3 regions of the Streptomyces sp. GSL17-111 genome follow, and region 3 is predicted to be linked to each of the others. Evidence: predicted binding sites of a transcription regulator. Region 3 holds the regulator's gene; each other region holds the start of a gene.
The links. Region 3 encodes HrcA, which represses chaperone genes, less so after heat shock. Its sites were predicted from a motif close to TTNGCACTCNGNNNNNCNGAGTGCNAA; they were not measured.

Region 1 (4,934 bases), 830 kb from region 3:
GGTGTAAGGCACGTCCTGCCGCGTCCCGTTCGTGTGGTCCCGCCCCTTCCGGGTGCGGGACCACACGGCGTTCCGCACGGCGTCCCGGGCGGCGGTGGCCCGGCGCGCGACCCGTCGCGCGGCTCCGCTAACCGGAAGGGTGCGTTCCGACTTCCGCGAAGCGGTAGGGTGTGCCCCGAACCCCCTTTCGGATGTGACACACAACGACAAGTTGTGCGCCAAGTTCTGCCCGAAGCGCAGGGACTTTTGTCGCGTTGGCCCGGCTATGCCCGGCCGGAATCGCACCGGTTCGATGCCGTGTGCCCGTTGTCGACCGATGTGTCCTGTGCGGATTTCTCGTCTGATTGACCTGTTGCACAGGGCGTTCATCCAGATACATTCAGCGGCGGTCGACGCGTTCCGGCGCACAACACCCTCACGACCCAGGGGGTGACTCTGACCCGGGTCCGCGGAGTGCGGGCTCGTGCAAGGGCCAGTAATAGGGGAGTTAGGAATGGCTCAGGGCACCGTCAAGTGGTTCAACGCGGAGAAGGGCTACGGCTTCATCGCGGTCGACGGTGGTGCGGACGTGTTCGTCCACTACAGCGCGATTCAGATGGACGGCTACCGCACCCTTGAGGAAGGGCAGCGGGTCGAGTTCGAGATCTCGCAGGGGCAGAAGGGGCCGCAGGCGGACATGGTCCGTCTCAGCGCCTGAGCGACGACCGCCACACACCACACGTTCGAAGGGCCCGGCCGCAGCCGGGCCCTTCGGCGTTCCCCGATCCGCTGACGCCCCGTCAGCCCGCCGTCCGGGAATCCGCCCGCAGGGCGTCGCGCCGGCGCAGCAGGGCCCGTCGACGGCTCCGGGCCCGCCCCAGGAGCAGCGCCGCGGCCGTCACCGCGAGGGCGCCGGTCAGCCCCGTGCCCACGGCCAGGGCGGCCGTTCCCCGCACGGCCGTGAGGACGACGGCGCCCAGCGCGGTCGCGGAGGTGGCGGCGAGCGCGACGCCCGCCGCAAGCACCCGGTCGGCCCCGTACAGCGGGTGACGCCGCGTCAGGGTCCAGCAGGCCAGGGCGGCCCAGGCCAGGCCGACGGCGATCAGCCCGGCGAACGCGACGCGGGTCCGCACCGGAAGCGGCGTCGGCTCGGTCGCCCACAGCAGTGTCAGCAGCGCGGCCCCGCAGCCCCCGACGAGGCCGGTCGCGAGGTGGCGCACCCGGCGTCCCAGCGAGGTCTCGCGCGCCAGCGTGCGCGCCAACTCCTCCGGTACCTCCCGGGGTGCCGTGCGACGGTCGCCCGGGATGCGGCGGTCGTTCTCGTTCATCGGTCGTGACCCCTCTCGGTCAGGATGTCGCGCAGCATGCGGCGGGCGCGGAAGAGCCGGCTCTTGACCGTGCCCGGCGGAACGCCGAGCACGTCGGCGCAGGCGGCCGTCGGCAGGTCCGCGAGGTGGAACAGCACCAGCACCTCGCGTTCGGCGGGCGGCAGGGCCGCCAGCCCGGCGTGGACCTCCAGCCGGTCCAGGACGTCGCCCGGGAAGTCCCCCGGTTCGGCCGTCACCTCGGGTGCGTCGGCGAGGTCCACGGGCCCGAGCGGCGCCGCGCGGCTGCGCCGGAGGTGATCCGCGAGGGCGCGTCGCGCGATGGTGAACAACCAGGGCGCGAACCGGCCGGGCTCCCGCAGTTTCGGCAGCCCCCGCAGGACGCCGATCCACGTCTCCTGCGCGAGGTCGTCCGCGACGCCGTCCCCGCCGGTCATGGCCCGCAGGTACCGCCACAGCGGGCCGTGCCAGGCCCGCACCAGCTCGGTGAACGCCTGCCGCTCCCCGAGTTGGCAGCGCACCACCAGCAGGGCTCCGCCCTCGCCCTCGCCCTCGGCCTCGCCCTCGCCCTCGGCCTCGTCCTCGTCCTTGGCCTTGGCCTCGTGCACCCGACCCTCCTTCTCTCCGTCGTGCCGGTGCGGTGTTCCCGCTGCTCGACCGGCACGTCACCGGTAAGTCGGCGGCCGGGGTGGAACGGTTCACGCCGCCGCTCCGGCGTGGCGGAGGACGCGGCGCCGGGGCGCTCCCGATGCGGGGGCGCTTGCACTCGGAGGGGTCGAGTGCTAATCATTGGGCTTAGCACTCTGCACGTGAGAGTGACAAAAAGAAGGACCGGTTCGGTGAGGTCCGCGAGGCCCGGCGGAAGGAACGCCAGGCCCCGCAGGCCGTCCGTCGCGGGCGCCAGCGCGGTCCGGAGCAATCCACCCCAGTCCTGGGAGGACCACTTCACATGGCCAAGATCATCGCGTTCGACGAGGAGGCGCGGCGCGGCCTCGAACGCGGCATGAACCAGCTCGCCGACGCCGTCAAGGTCACGCTTGGCCCCAAGGGTCGCAACGTCGTGCTGGAGAAGAAGTGGGGCGCCCCCACGATCACCAACGACGGTGTCTCCATCGCCAAGGAGATCGAGCTCGAGGACGCCTACGAGAAGATCGGCGCCGAGCTCGTCAAGGAGGTCGCCAAGAAGACGGACGACGTCGCCGGTGACGGCACGACGACCGCGACCGTCCTCGCCCAGGCACTGGTCCGCGAGGGTCTGCGGAACGTGGCCGCCGGTGCCAACCCGATGGCGCTCAAGCGCGGCATCGAGCGCGCCACCGAGGCCGTCTCCGCCGCCCTGCTGGAGCAGGCCAAGGACGTGGAGACGAAGGAGCAGATCGCCTCCACCGCCTCCATCTCCGCCGCCGACGTCCAGATCGGCGAGCTGATCGCCGAGGCCATGGACAAGGTCGGCAAGGAAGGCGTCATCACCGTCGAGGAGTCCCAGACCTTCGGTCTGGAGCTGGAGCTCACCGAGGGTATGCGCTTCGACAAGGGCTACATCTCGGCGTACTTCGCGACCGACATGGAGCGTATGGAGACCGTCTACGACGACCCGTACATCCTCATCGCGAACTCCAAGATCGGCAACGTCAAGGAGCTGCTCCCGCTCCTGGAGAAGGTCATGCAGTCGGGCAAGCCGCTGCTGATCATCGCCGAGGACGTCGAGGGTGAGGCCCTGTCCACCCTGATCGTCAACAAGATCCGCGGCACCTTCAAGTCCGTCGCCGTCAAGGCCCCGGGCTTCGGCGACCGCCGCAAGGCCATGCTCGGCGACATCGCCATCCTCACCGGTGGCCAGGTCGTCTCCGAGGAGGTCGGCCTCAAGCTGGAGAACGCCGGTCTGGAGCTGCTCGGCCGCGCCCGCAAGGTCGTCGTCACCAAGGACGAGACGACCATCGTCGACGGTGCCGGTGAGAGCGACCAGGTCCAGGGCCGGGTCAACCAGATCCGCGCCGAGATCGAGAACTCCGACTCGGACTACGACCGCGAGAAGCTCCAGGAGCGCCTCGCGAAGCTGGCCGGCGGCGTGGCCGTCATCAAGGCCGGCGCCGCCACCGAGGTGGAGCTCAAGGAGCGCAAGCACCGCATCGAGGACGCGGTGCGCAACGCCAAGGCCGCCGTCGAGGAGGGCATCGTCGCCGGTGGTGGCGTGGCCCTGCTCCAGGCGTCCAGCGTCTTCGAGAAGCTGGAGCTGGACGGCGACGAGGCCACCGGTGCCGCCGCCGTCAAGCTGGCCCTGGAGGCCCCGCTCAAGCAGATCGCGGTCAACGCCGGTCTCGAGGGCGGCGTCATCGTGGAGAAGGTGCGCAACCTGACCCCGGGTCACGGTCTGAACGCCGCCACCGGCGAGTACGTCGACATGATCGCCGAAGGCATCATCGACCCCGCCAAGGTGACGCGCTCGGCGCTGCAGAACGCCGCGTCGATCGCCGCGCTGTTCCTCACCACCGAGGCCGTCATCGCCGACAAGCCGGAGAAGGCGGCCGCCGGCGCGGCCGACCCGACCGGTGGCATGGGCGGTGGCATGGACTTCTGATCCCCGCGGATCAGCGTCCTCCCCTTTCCGGGGCGCTGGGGCGGCACCCTCACCGGGTGCCGCCCCAGCGGCTTTTCCGAGGAACCTCCCGAATCGCCGCTTTTCTGTGAGAATGCGCACGTCAGGCGCGTCTGTTCAGCCGTGTCCGGCCCTGGATAACCTCCCGTGAGCCGACCGGCCCGCGTACGCGATCCGTACCGTCCCGCCGTCGGACCCCGGACAGTCCACCCGACTCACGAGGACGGGACGCACCACGCCCATGAGCACGCTTGACGCCCTGATCGTCGACGTCAACGACGTCTTCTGGACCTATCTGCTGATCCCGCTCGTCGCGGTCGCCGGTCTCTACTTCACCCTCCGCTCGCGCGGGGCCCAGATCCGGCTGCTGCCGGACATGCTGCGGGTCCTCAAGGACCGTCCCGCCGGGGGCGTCAGCCCCTTCGGCGCGTTCACCATCTCCGCCGCCGCCCGGATCGGCACCGGCAACATCGCGGGTGTGGCCACGGCGATCACGCTCGGCGGCCCCGGCGCCGTCTTCTGGATGTGGGTGATGGCCCTCGTCGGCGGTGCGTCGGCGTTCGTCGAGTCCGTCCTCGCCCAGCTCTACAAGGTGCGCGGCAAGCAGCCCGGCACCTACCGGGGCGGCCCGGCCTACTACATGCAGCGCGCCCTCGGGAAACGCTGGCTCGGCGTGCTGTTCGCCGTCCTCATCACCCTGACCTTCGGTTTCGTGCTGACCGCCGTGCAGTCCAACACGATCGCCGTCGCGGTGGAGGGCTCCATGGGCGGCGTGGACTCCGGCTGGTTCCCGCTCCTCCTCGGCATCGCCCTCGCGGGCCTCCTCGCGCTCGCCGTCTTCTTCGGCGTCAAGCGCCTGGCGAAGGTGACGACCACGCTCATCCCCCTGATGGCGGGCCTGTACCTGCTCCTGGGCACCGTGATCGTCGTCCTCAACGCGAGCCGGATCCCCGCCATGCTGGGAGACATCGTCGGCGGCGCGTTCGGGCTGCGGGAGGTCGCCGGAGGCGCCATCGGCACCGCGATCCTCCAGG
Region 2 (4,934 bases), 2.2 Mb from region 3:
CACCCGGCCCGTGCCGAAGGGGAGCGGCCCCACGGCCACCGTCCCCCCGCGCTCCTGGATGCGTCCGGCCACCTCGTTCACGCTGTTCGCCTGGAAGTACGCCGTCCACGCCGGGGCGAAGGTCCGGGTCTGCGCCGTCATGCCGAGCCCGGCGACCGCACGCCCCTCGGTGAGCGCCAGCTGGTAGCCCTGCTCCTGGTCGCGGAAGCCCGGCCGGTAGGTCCAGCCGAGGGCGCTCTCGTAGAAGCGCATGGCGGCGTCCAGGTCGTGCGTCATGAGGCTCACCCAGCACGGCGCACCGTGGACGGCTCCCGCATCGTCGGGCACCTGTGCTCACCTCGTTTCCGTGCGCGGCCCCGCTCGTTCCGCTTCCACCTTCCGGCCCCGGAGCCGGACGTGCCACACGGGGACGCCCGACGGCGGGCGGGCCGGGGCGGTCGCGGCCCTACACGGGGTGGCCGAGCAGCATCGTGGGCGCCCCCGCCACCCGGGTGAGGAAGACGGTCGCCGCGTTCGGGCCCGCGAGGCGGACCTTGCGCCGCAGCTCCTCGGGTTCCACGGCCGAGCCGCGCTTCTTCACCGTCAGGACGCCGACCTCCCGCTCCCGCAGCAGCGCGCGCAGCCGCTTGACGTGGAAGGGCAGGACGTCCGTCACCTCGTAGGCCCGCGCGTACGGCGTCGCCCGCAGGACGTCGGAGGTCACGTAGGCGATGTCCGGGCTCAGCAGGCGGCCGTCCACGTCGCGGGCGACGTCGGCGACGAGGTGGGCCCGGATGACCGCGCCGTCCGGCTCGTACAGGTACCGGCCGACCGGTCCGGGCTCCGGGTCGGGCAGGCCGGCCCCGAGGAGCGAGTGCCCGCCGGGGAGCAGCGTGGCCCGGAACCCGGGTGTCGCCCCGGCACCGAACCACAGCACGGCCTCCTTGACCTCGCCCGACACCGAGATCCACTCCGTCTCGGCGTCGTCGGGCAGCGCCTCGTGCGGCACGCCGGGGGCGATCTTCAGGGCCGCGTGCGGCACCCGGCGCGCCACGTCGAGTGCCCAGGACAGCGGCGGCGAGTACGCCTCGGGGTCGAACACCCGGCCCCGGCCGCCGCGCCGCGCCGGGTCGACGAAGACGGCGTCGTACCCGTCGACGTCCACCTCGGTGACGTCGGCCCGGCGCACCGTGATCCGTTCGGTCAGGCCGAGCGCCGCGGCGTTGGCCTCGATGACGGCGCAGGTCAGGGGCGAGCGGTCCACCGCGAGGACGTCGACCCCGGCGCGGGCGAGCTCGACGGCGTCACCCCCGATGCCGCAGCACAGGTCGGCCAGTCGCCGCACCCCGCGTCCGGCCAGCCGCCCGGCGCGGTAGGCGGCCACCCCGGAGCGCGTCGCCTGCTCGACGCCGTCGGGGGTGAAGTACATCCGGGCGGCGTCCTCGGGGCCGAACTTCGCGACGGCCCGCTGCCGCAGCCGGGCCTGGCCGAGTGCCGCCGAGACGAGGGCGGCGGGGTGGTCGCGGCGCAGCCGGGTGGCGAGGGCCAGTTCGTCGGCGGGGTCGTGGTCGCGCAGCAGCTCCAGCAGCTCGGCCCCCTCGTCGGTCAGGAGCGCCCGGAAGGCGTCGACCTCGGGGGAGGCGGGGGTCGGTGTGTCGGGTGATTCGGATACGGCCACGCGGCTCATTTTCCTCTGCCCGGCGGAACGCCGTCGCCCTCCGGGCCCCGGCTGCTGGCACGATCCGGCGTTATGCCGATCATCAGACAAATCAGACAAGATGACAGGAAAGGGTCGCGGAACTGGCGTCAGCTCCGGCGCGCCGCCGGCGCCTCCACCGTCGTCGTGCTCGCCGTCTCGTGCGCCGCCGTCTCCGGGACCGGCCACGTCCCCGACGGCCGCGCCCCGCTCGACGAGCCGCTCGCCGCCGCCGTGGAAGGGCTGCCGCTCGGCGAGGCGGAGCGCGTCGGCGCCGAGTACGCCGCCGCCTCCCTCGCCGACTACGCCCACGGCCTGGAGCGGGCCGAGGCCCGTCGCGTCGCCGCCGCGAAACGCTGGGGGCTCGCCACGCCCCCGCTGCGCCCCCCGGCGCCGCCCCGGCAGAAGGTCGAGCTCGCCAGCACCCCCGGGCTCATCGCGGACGAGGGGCTGCCGCCGGTCCTCGTCCGCGTCCCCACCGACGACAAGGTCGTCTTCCTCACCATCGACGACGGCTGGCACAAGGACCCGCGCTTCACCCGCATGCTGCGGGAACTCGACATCCCCTACAGCGCGTTCCTCTCCGACTACGTGGCCAAGGACGACTACGACTACTTCCGCCGCATGCACCGCGACGGCGCCGCCGTCCAGAACCACACCCTGCACCACAAGGAGATGCCGAAGCTCTCCTACGAGCGGCAGCGCCGCGAGATCTGCGACATGCAGGAGGTGCTGAAGAAGGAGATCGGGGTGACGCCGCGGCTGTTCCGCCCGCCCTACGGCGCCTACAACCGCGACACGCTCCGTGCGGCGGCCACCTGCGGCATCGAGGCCGTCCCGCTGTGGGCCGAGGAGGCGTGGGCCAAGAAGTTCGACTGGGGCCGCGCCGACCGCACCTTCCACCCCGGCGACATCATCCTCACCCACTTCCGCGGGCCGGACGAGTGGGGCGGCACCATGAACGACATGCTGCGCCGCACCCTGAAGACCGCCACCGACCAGGGCTTCGCCCTCGCCCGCCTGGAGGACTACATCTGACCGGGCCCCGCGGTCCGGAGGGCCGGACGGCGGGCGGGGCGGGTGTGGCGGACGGCCGTGCGGCGGGTGGAAGGGGCCGTTCCGGGTGCCGGATCCGACGACGCGCGGTGTGGCGTTGGCACTCCGCTTGACCGAGTGCTAACCGAGGCATAGTCTCACCGTTGGCACTCTCCACCGGGGAGTGCCAGGCGCGACGGGAAGGTCCGGCACCCGCGACGACGGATCGACCAGGTCGCCACCTCTAGACATAAGACCCCGTGAGATCTCCGAAGGGGGAGGTCGGATCGTGACGACCGCCAGCTCCAAGGTTGCCATCAAGCCGCTTGAGGACCGCATCGTGGTCCAGCCGCTCGACGCCGAGCAGACCACGGCCTCGGGCCTGGTCATTCCGGACACCGCCAAGGAGAAGCCCCAGGAGGGCACCGTCCTGGCCGTGGGCCCGGGCCGCTTCGAGGACGGTAACCGCCTGCCGCTCGACGTGAAGGTCGGTGACGTCGTTCTGTACAGCAAGTACGGCGGCACCGAGGTGAAGTACAACAACGAGGAGTACCTCGTCCTCTCGGCTCGCGACGTGCTCGCGATCATCGAGAAGTAAGGCACCCCCGCACATCCGTGTGTCGATCCGCGCCCTGGTTCCCCGTCACAGACAGCCGGGGCCAGGGCGCGGTTCGTTTGTGATACGCCCACAAAGCCCTGAGAGGACCTCTCTACGCCATGGCGAAGATCCTGAAGTTCGACGAGGACGCCCGTCGCGCCCTGGAGCGCGGCGTCAACAAGCTGGCCGACACCGTCAAGGTGACGATCGGCCCCAAGGGCCGCAACGTCGTCATCGACAAGAAGTTCGGCGCCCCGACCATCACCAACGACGGCGTCACCATCGCGCGTGAGGTCGAGGTCGAGGACCCGTACGAGAACCTCGGCGCCCAGCTCGTCAAGGAGGTGGCGACCAAGACCAACGACATCGCGGGTGACGGCACCACCACCGCCACCGTGCTGGCCCAGGCGCTCGTCCGCGAGGGCCTGCGCAACGTCGCCGCCGGCGCCTCCCCGGCCGCCCTGAAGAAGGGCATCGACGCCGCCGTCAAGGCCGTCTCCGACGACCTGATCGCTTCCGCCAGCCCGATCGACTCCAAGGCCGACATCGCCTCGGTGGCCGGTCTGTCCGCGCAGGACAAGCAGGTCGGCGAGCTGATCGCCGAGGCCATGGACAAGGTCGGCAAGGACGGCGTCATCACCGTCGAGGAGTCGCAGACCTTCGGCCTGGAGCTGGACTTCACCGAGGGCATGGCCTTCGACAAGGGCTACCTCTCGCCCTACATGGTCACCGACCAGGAGCGGATGGAGGCCGTCCTCGACGACCCGTACATCCTCATCCACCAGGGCAAGATCTCGGCCATCGCCGACCTGCTGCCGCTGCTGGAGAAGATCATGCAGGCCGGCGGCTCCCGCCCGCTGCTGATCATCGCCGAGGACGTCGAGGGCGAGGCCCTGTCCACGCTGGTCGTCAACAAGATCCGCGGCACCTTCAACGCCGTCGCCGTCAAGGCTCCCGGCTTCGGTGACCGCCGCAAGGCGATGCTCGGCGACATGGCCACCCTCACCGGCGGCACCGTCGTCGCCGAGGAGGTCGGCCTCAAGCTCGACCAGGTCGGCCTGGACGTGCTGGGCTCCGCCCGCCGCGTCACCGTCACCAAGGACGACACCACCATCGTCGACGGCGCCGGGACCAGCGACGACGTGCAGGCCCGCGTCGCGCAGATCAAGGCCGAGATCGACAACACCGACTCCGACTGGGACCGCGAGAAGCTCCAGGAGCGCCTCGCCAAGCTGGCCGGCGGCGTGTGCGTCATCCGCGTCGGCGCGGCCACCGAGGTCGAGCTCAAGGAGAAGAAGCACCGCCTGGAGGACGCCATCTCCGCGACCCGCGCCGCGGTCGAGGAGGGCATCGTCTCCGGTGGCGGCTCCGCGCTCGTCCACTCCGCGAAGGTCCTGGCCGACAGCCTGGGCAAGTCCGACGACGAGGCCACCGGCGTCGCCGTCGTGCGTCGCGCCGTCGTCGAGCCGCTGCGCTGGATCGCGGAGAACGCCGGCCTGGAGGGCTACGTCATCACCTCCAAGGTCGCCGAGATGGAGAAGGGCCACGGCTTCAACGCCGCCACCGGCGAGTACGGCGACCTGGTCAAGGCCGGCGTCATCGACCCGGTGAAGGTCACCCGCTCCG
Region 3 (4,934 bases):
TCCAGGTACTCCACGACCACGCCCTCCACGCGCAGGTCGTCACCCCACACCCGCTCGACGAGTTCGGCGTCGTGCCGCCCCTCGACGTAGATCCGCCCGGCGCGGGCGACGCGGGCCCGGGCGCCGGGCACCGCGACCGATCCGGAGGCGGTGCGCCGCGGCGGCTGCGGGGAGGCGGCCCGCCGGGGCCGGACGAGGGTCACCGGGCGTCCCTCCAACAGGAAGCCGCGCGGCGTCAGGGGGAAGACGCGGTGCTTGCCGAAGCGGTCCTCCAGAGTGACCGTCGGCCCCTCGGCGGTCTTCTCGCAGCGGACGACGGCGCCGCAGAATCCCGTGTCGGCCTCCTCGACGACGAGGCCGGCGTCGGCGGCCACCTCGGGCGCCGGGGCCTGGCGCTTCCACGGCGCGGTGAAGTCGACGTTGTCATAGCGGCTGTGACGGTCGTTGCGGCGCATCCCCGCATTGTGCCCCCGCCCCGTGCGGAGCCGTCCTCACGCGTCCCCTGACTCGGTGGCGAAGCGGGCGCGGAGGGCGTCGCGCTGGGCCCGGACGAAGGCGGCGTCGACGAGCGCACCGTGGCCGGGGACGTACACGGCGTCCGGCCCGCCGAGGGCGAGGAGGCGGCCGAGGGCGTCGGGCCACACCCCGAGGTGCGCGTCGGGCCCGGCCTGCGGTTCACCGGACTCCTCGACCAGGTCGCCGCAGAAGACGACCTCCGGGTCGCCCGGCACGAAGACGGCCAGGTCGTGCGCCGTGTGCCCGGGGCCGACGTTGGCCAGCATCACCTGACGCCCGCCGCCCAGCGAGAGCGTCAGCTCGCCGCACACCTGGTGGTGCGGGGCGACCAGGACGTCGACCGCCCCGGCGGCCTCGTCGGGTGCCAGGCCGTGACGGACGGCGTCGGCCCGCAGCTCGTCGGCGAGCCGGGGGAGCAGCGCCGTCATGCCGACCGCGCCGTAGACCTCGACCCCGGCGAACGCGGCGGTGCCGAGCACGTGGTCGAAGTGGGGGTGGGTGAGGGCGATGTGCGTCACAGGAAGGCCGAACAGCTCCTGGACCTGCCGCCGGATCGCGGCGCCCGCGCGCAGGGAGGCGCCGGTGTCGACGACCAGCACGCCGTCGCGCCCGCGCACCGCCCCGACCGTCTCGTCCCAGCCGGGCAGCCGCCGCCGCACCACACCGGGCGCCGGCTCCTCCCACTCCCCGTTCAGCAGTGCCGTCATACGGCCGACGCTAACGGCATGGGGGCCGCCGCGCCCGTCGCGGGGTACGGTCGGTCCGGCCGCCCTTGCCCGGGCCGTGGTACCCGGCCGTACACTGGTCCCGGGAATTGGCACTCGGGCCCCCCGAGTGCCAGGGCGGGAATGACCGGGAACGACAGGGCAGGACGAGGCACGGCCGGACGGGAGGTGCGCCACCATGCTCAGCGAACGTCGACTCCAGGTGCTGCGCGCCATCGTCCAGGACTACGTGGGCACCGAGGAGCCGGTGGGCTCCAAGGCGCTCACCGAGCGGCACAGCCTCAACGTCTCCCCGGCCACCGTGCGCAACGACATGGCCGCGCTGGAGGACGAGGGCTACATCGCCCAGCCGCACACCAGCGCGGGCCGCATCCCCACGGACAAGGGCTACCGGCTCTTCGTGGACCGGCTGGCGGGCGTCAAGCCCATGTCGGTGCCCGAGCGGCGCGCGGTGCAGCACTTCCTCGACGGCGCGGTGGACCTCGACGACGTCGTCGGCCGGACGGTGCGGCTGCTGGCGCAGCTCACCCGGCAGGTCGCCGTCGTGCAGTACCCGTCGCTGACGCGGTCCACGGTGCGGCACGTGGAGCTGCTGGCGCTGGCCCCGGCCCGCGTCATGCTGGTCCTCATCACCGACACCGGCCGGGTCGAGCAGCGCATGGTCGACTGCCCCGACCCGGTGGGCGAGGCGTCCGTGGCCGACCTGCGGGCGCGGCTGAACAGCCGGGTCGCGGGCCAGCGGTTCACCGAGGTGCCCCGCCTCGTGCAGGACCTGGCGGAGTCGTTCGACGCGGAGGACCGCGGCGCGGTCTCGGCGGTCGTGGCGACGCTGCTGGAGACGCTCGTCGAGGAGACCGAGGAGCGCCTGCTGATCGGCGGCACGGCGAACCTGACCCGGTTCGGGCACGACTTCCCGCTGACGATCCGGCCCGTGCTGGAGGCGCTGGAGGAGCAGGTCGTGCTGCTCAAGCTGCTCGGTGAGGCCACGGACCCGGGCGTCACCGTGCGGATCGGGCACGAGAACGAGCACGAGGGTCTCAATTCCACGTCCGTCGTGTCGGTCGGTTACGGTTCCGGCGACCAGACGGTCGCCAAACTCGGCGTGGTCGGACCGACCCGCATGGACTACCCCGGAACGATGGGAGCGGTACGCGCAGTGGCACGTTACGTCGGACAGTTTCTCGCGGAGTCGTAAGTGGCCACGGACTACTACGCGGTCCTGGGCGTGCAGCGCGACGCTTCGCAGGACGAGATCAAGAAGGCATTCCGCCGGCTGGCGCGCGAGCTGCACCCGGATGTGAACCCGGACCCGAAGACCCAGGAGCGGTTCAAGGAGATCAACACCGCTTACGAGGTGTTGTCGGACCCGCAGAAGAAGCAGATGTACGACCTGGGCGGCGACCCGGCCGGCCCGGGTGGCGGCGGTGGCTTCGGCGCGGGCGGCTTCGGCAACTTCTCCGACATCATGGACGCCTTCTTCGGGACGACCGCCCAGCGCGGTCCGCGGTCGCGCACCCGCCGGGGCCAGGACGCCATGATCCGGCTGGAGATCACCCTGGAGGAGGCCGCGTTCGGCACCACCAAGGAGATCCAGGTCGACACCGCCACGGTGTGCGGCACGTGCAGCGGCGAGGGCGCCGCGCCGGGCACCTCGGCGCAGACCTGCGACATGTGCCGGGGCCGGGGCGAGGTCTCCCAGGTCACCCGGTCCTTCCTGGGCCAGGTCATGACGTCCCGCCCGTGCCCGCAGTGCCAGGGGTTCGGCACGGTCGTCCCCACGCCCTGCCCGGAGTGCGCGGGCGACGGACGCATCCGCTCCCGCCGCAGCCTCACGGTCAAGATCCCGGCCGGTGTCGACAACGGCACCCGGATCCAGCTCGCGGGGGAGGGCGAGGTCGGCCCCGGCGGCGGCCCGGCCGGCGACCTCTACGTCGAGATCCGCGAGACGCCGCACCCGGTCTTCCAGCGCCGGGGCGACGACCTGCACTGCACGGTCACCATCCCCATGACGGCCGCCGCGCTGGGCACCAAGTGCCCGCTGGAGACGCTGGACGGCGTCGAGGACGTGGACATCCGGCCCGGCACCCAGTCCGGCCAGTCCATCCCCCTGCACGGGCGCGGTGTGACGCACCTGCGTGGCTCCGGCCGGGGCGACCTCATCGTGCACGTCGAGGTGCAGACGCCGGGCAAGCTGGAGCCCGAGCAGGAGGAGCTGCTGCGCAAGCTGGCGAAGCTGCGCGGCGAGGAGCGTCCCACGGGCCAGTTCCAGCCGGGTCAGCAGGGCCTGTTCTCCCGGCTGAAGGACGCCTGGAGCGGCCGGTGATCCACCGGTGACCGGGCACCCGCCGCCCCCGCTGAGCGCCCTGTACGAGCACCCGGTCGTGCAGGCGCCGATGGCGGGTGGCGGCTCCGGGCCCGAGCTGGCCGCCGCCGTGAGCGAGGCGGGCGGCCTCGGGTTCCTCGCCGCCGGGTACAAGACACCGGAGGCCCTGTACGCCGAGATCCGCGAGCTGCGGCGGCGCACCGGCCGGCCCTTCGGCGTCAACCTCTTCCTGCCGCAGCCGCCCGTCGGTCCCGGCAAGGACGCCTCGGCGCGGATCGCCGTCTACGCGGAGCAGCTCGCGGGCGAGGCCGAGTGGTACAAGACGGAGCTGGGCGATCCGGAGCTGGGGACCGACGACGGGTACGACGGCAAGCTCGCCGTCCTGCTCGACGATCCCGTCCCGGTGGTCAGCTTCACCTTCGGCTGCCCCGATCCGGCGGTGCTCGAGCGGCTGGCCGCCGTGGGCACGGTGACGGTCGTCACGGTCACCTCGCCGAGCGAGGCCCGTGCCGCGCACCGGGCCGGGGCCGACGCGCTGTGTGTGCAGGGTGTCGAGGCGGGTGGCCACCTGAGCGTCCACCAGCCCGACCCCCGCGACGACGCCCCGGGGGTCGGGCTCGCGCTGCTGCCGCTGCTGGCGGCCGTCGCCGAAGCGGTGCCGCTGCCGCTCGTGGCGGCCGGCGGCATCATGCGCGGCGGGCAGATCGCCGCCGTCCTCGCGGCGGGCGCGAGCGCGGCGCAGTTGGGGACCGCGTTCCTCGCCTGCCCCGAGTCCGGCGCCCATCCGCTGCACAAGGCGGCACTGACCAGCTCCCTCTACACGCGCACGGAGCTGACCCGCGCGTTCACCGGACGACCGGCCCGTGGCCTGGTCAACCGCTTCCTGCGGGAGCACGGCCCCTACGCACCGGCGGCCTACCCGCAGCTCCACCACCTCACCGCGCCCCTGCGCAGGGCCGCCGCCGCGGCGGGTGACCCGCAGGGCATGGCCCTGTGGGCCGGCCAGGGCCACCGGCTGGCCCGTCCGCTGCCGGCCGCCGAACTCGTCGCCCTGCTGACCGCCGAACTGTACGAGGCCCGCGCCGCCCTGCCCGGCCGGCGGACCGAGCCCGGGGGCCCGGCATGACCGCCCCCGTCTTCGTCGTCGAACCGGGACGGCTGCGGACGGGGCCGGTTCTGCTGGACGGCCCCGAGGGACGGCACGCCGTCTCGGTCAAGCGGCTGCGCGCGGGGGAGGAGGTCGTGCTCACCGACGGCGCCGGGACGGGCGGCCACGGCACGGTGACGGCCGCCTCCGGGAAGGACCGGCTGGAGGTCGACGTCCGGGAGGTGCGCACCGAGCCCGCACCGCATCCGAGGATCACGGTCGT

Region 1: the regulator HrcA is predicted to act here: its motif matches at 2,100-2,126, upstream of groL (chaperonin GroEL).
Region 2: the regulator HrcA is predicted to act here: its motif matches at 2,829-2,855, upstream of groES (co-chaperone GroES).

What each region holds. Positions count from the first base shown of each region.
Region 1 is NZ_JBAJNS010000001.1:3,604,234-3,609,167, forward strand. Features, by position in the region: gene V6D49_RS15985 (MoaD/ThiS family protein) at 1-7, shown strand, start outside; gene V6D49_RS15990 (cold-shock protein) at 494-697, shown strand; gene V6D49_RS15995 (transmembrane transport protein) at 780-1,307, opposite strand; gene V6D49_RS16000 (RNA polymerase sigma factor) at 1,304-1,912, opposite strand; gene groL (chaperonin GroEL) at 2,254-3,882, shown strand; gene V6D49_RS16010 (alanine/glycine:cation symporter family protein) at 4,142-4,934, shown strand, end outside.
Region 2 is NZ_JBAJNS010000001.1:2,205,407-2,210,340, reverse strand. Features, by position in the region: gene V6D49_RS09490 (VOC family protein) at 1-327, opposite strand, end outside; gene V6D49_RS09485 (THUMP-like domain-containing protein) at 446-1,657, opposite strand; gene V6D49_RS09480 (polysaccharide deacetylase family protein) at 1,739-2,713, shown strand; gene groES (co-chaperone GroES) at 3,000-3,308, shown strand; gene groL (chaperonin GroEL) at 3,428-4,934, shown strand, end outside.
Region 3 is NZ_JBAJNS010000001.1:4,432,449-4,437,382, forward strand. Features, by position in the region: gene V6D49_RS19780 (DUF3097 domain-containing protein) at 1-455, opposite strand, end outside; gene V6D49_RS19785 (MBL fold metallo-hydrolase) at 492-1,223, opposite strand; gene hrcA (heat-inducible transcriptional repressor HrcA) at 1,420-2,436, shown strand; gene dnaJ (molecular chaperone DnaJ) at 2,437-3,564, shown strand; gene V6D49_RS19800 (nitronate monooxygenase) at 3,635-4,690, shown strand; gene V6D49_RS19805 (16S rRNA (uracil(1498)-N(3))-methyltransferase) at 4,687-4,934, shown strand, end outside.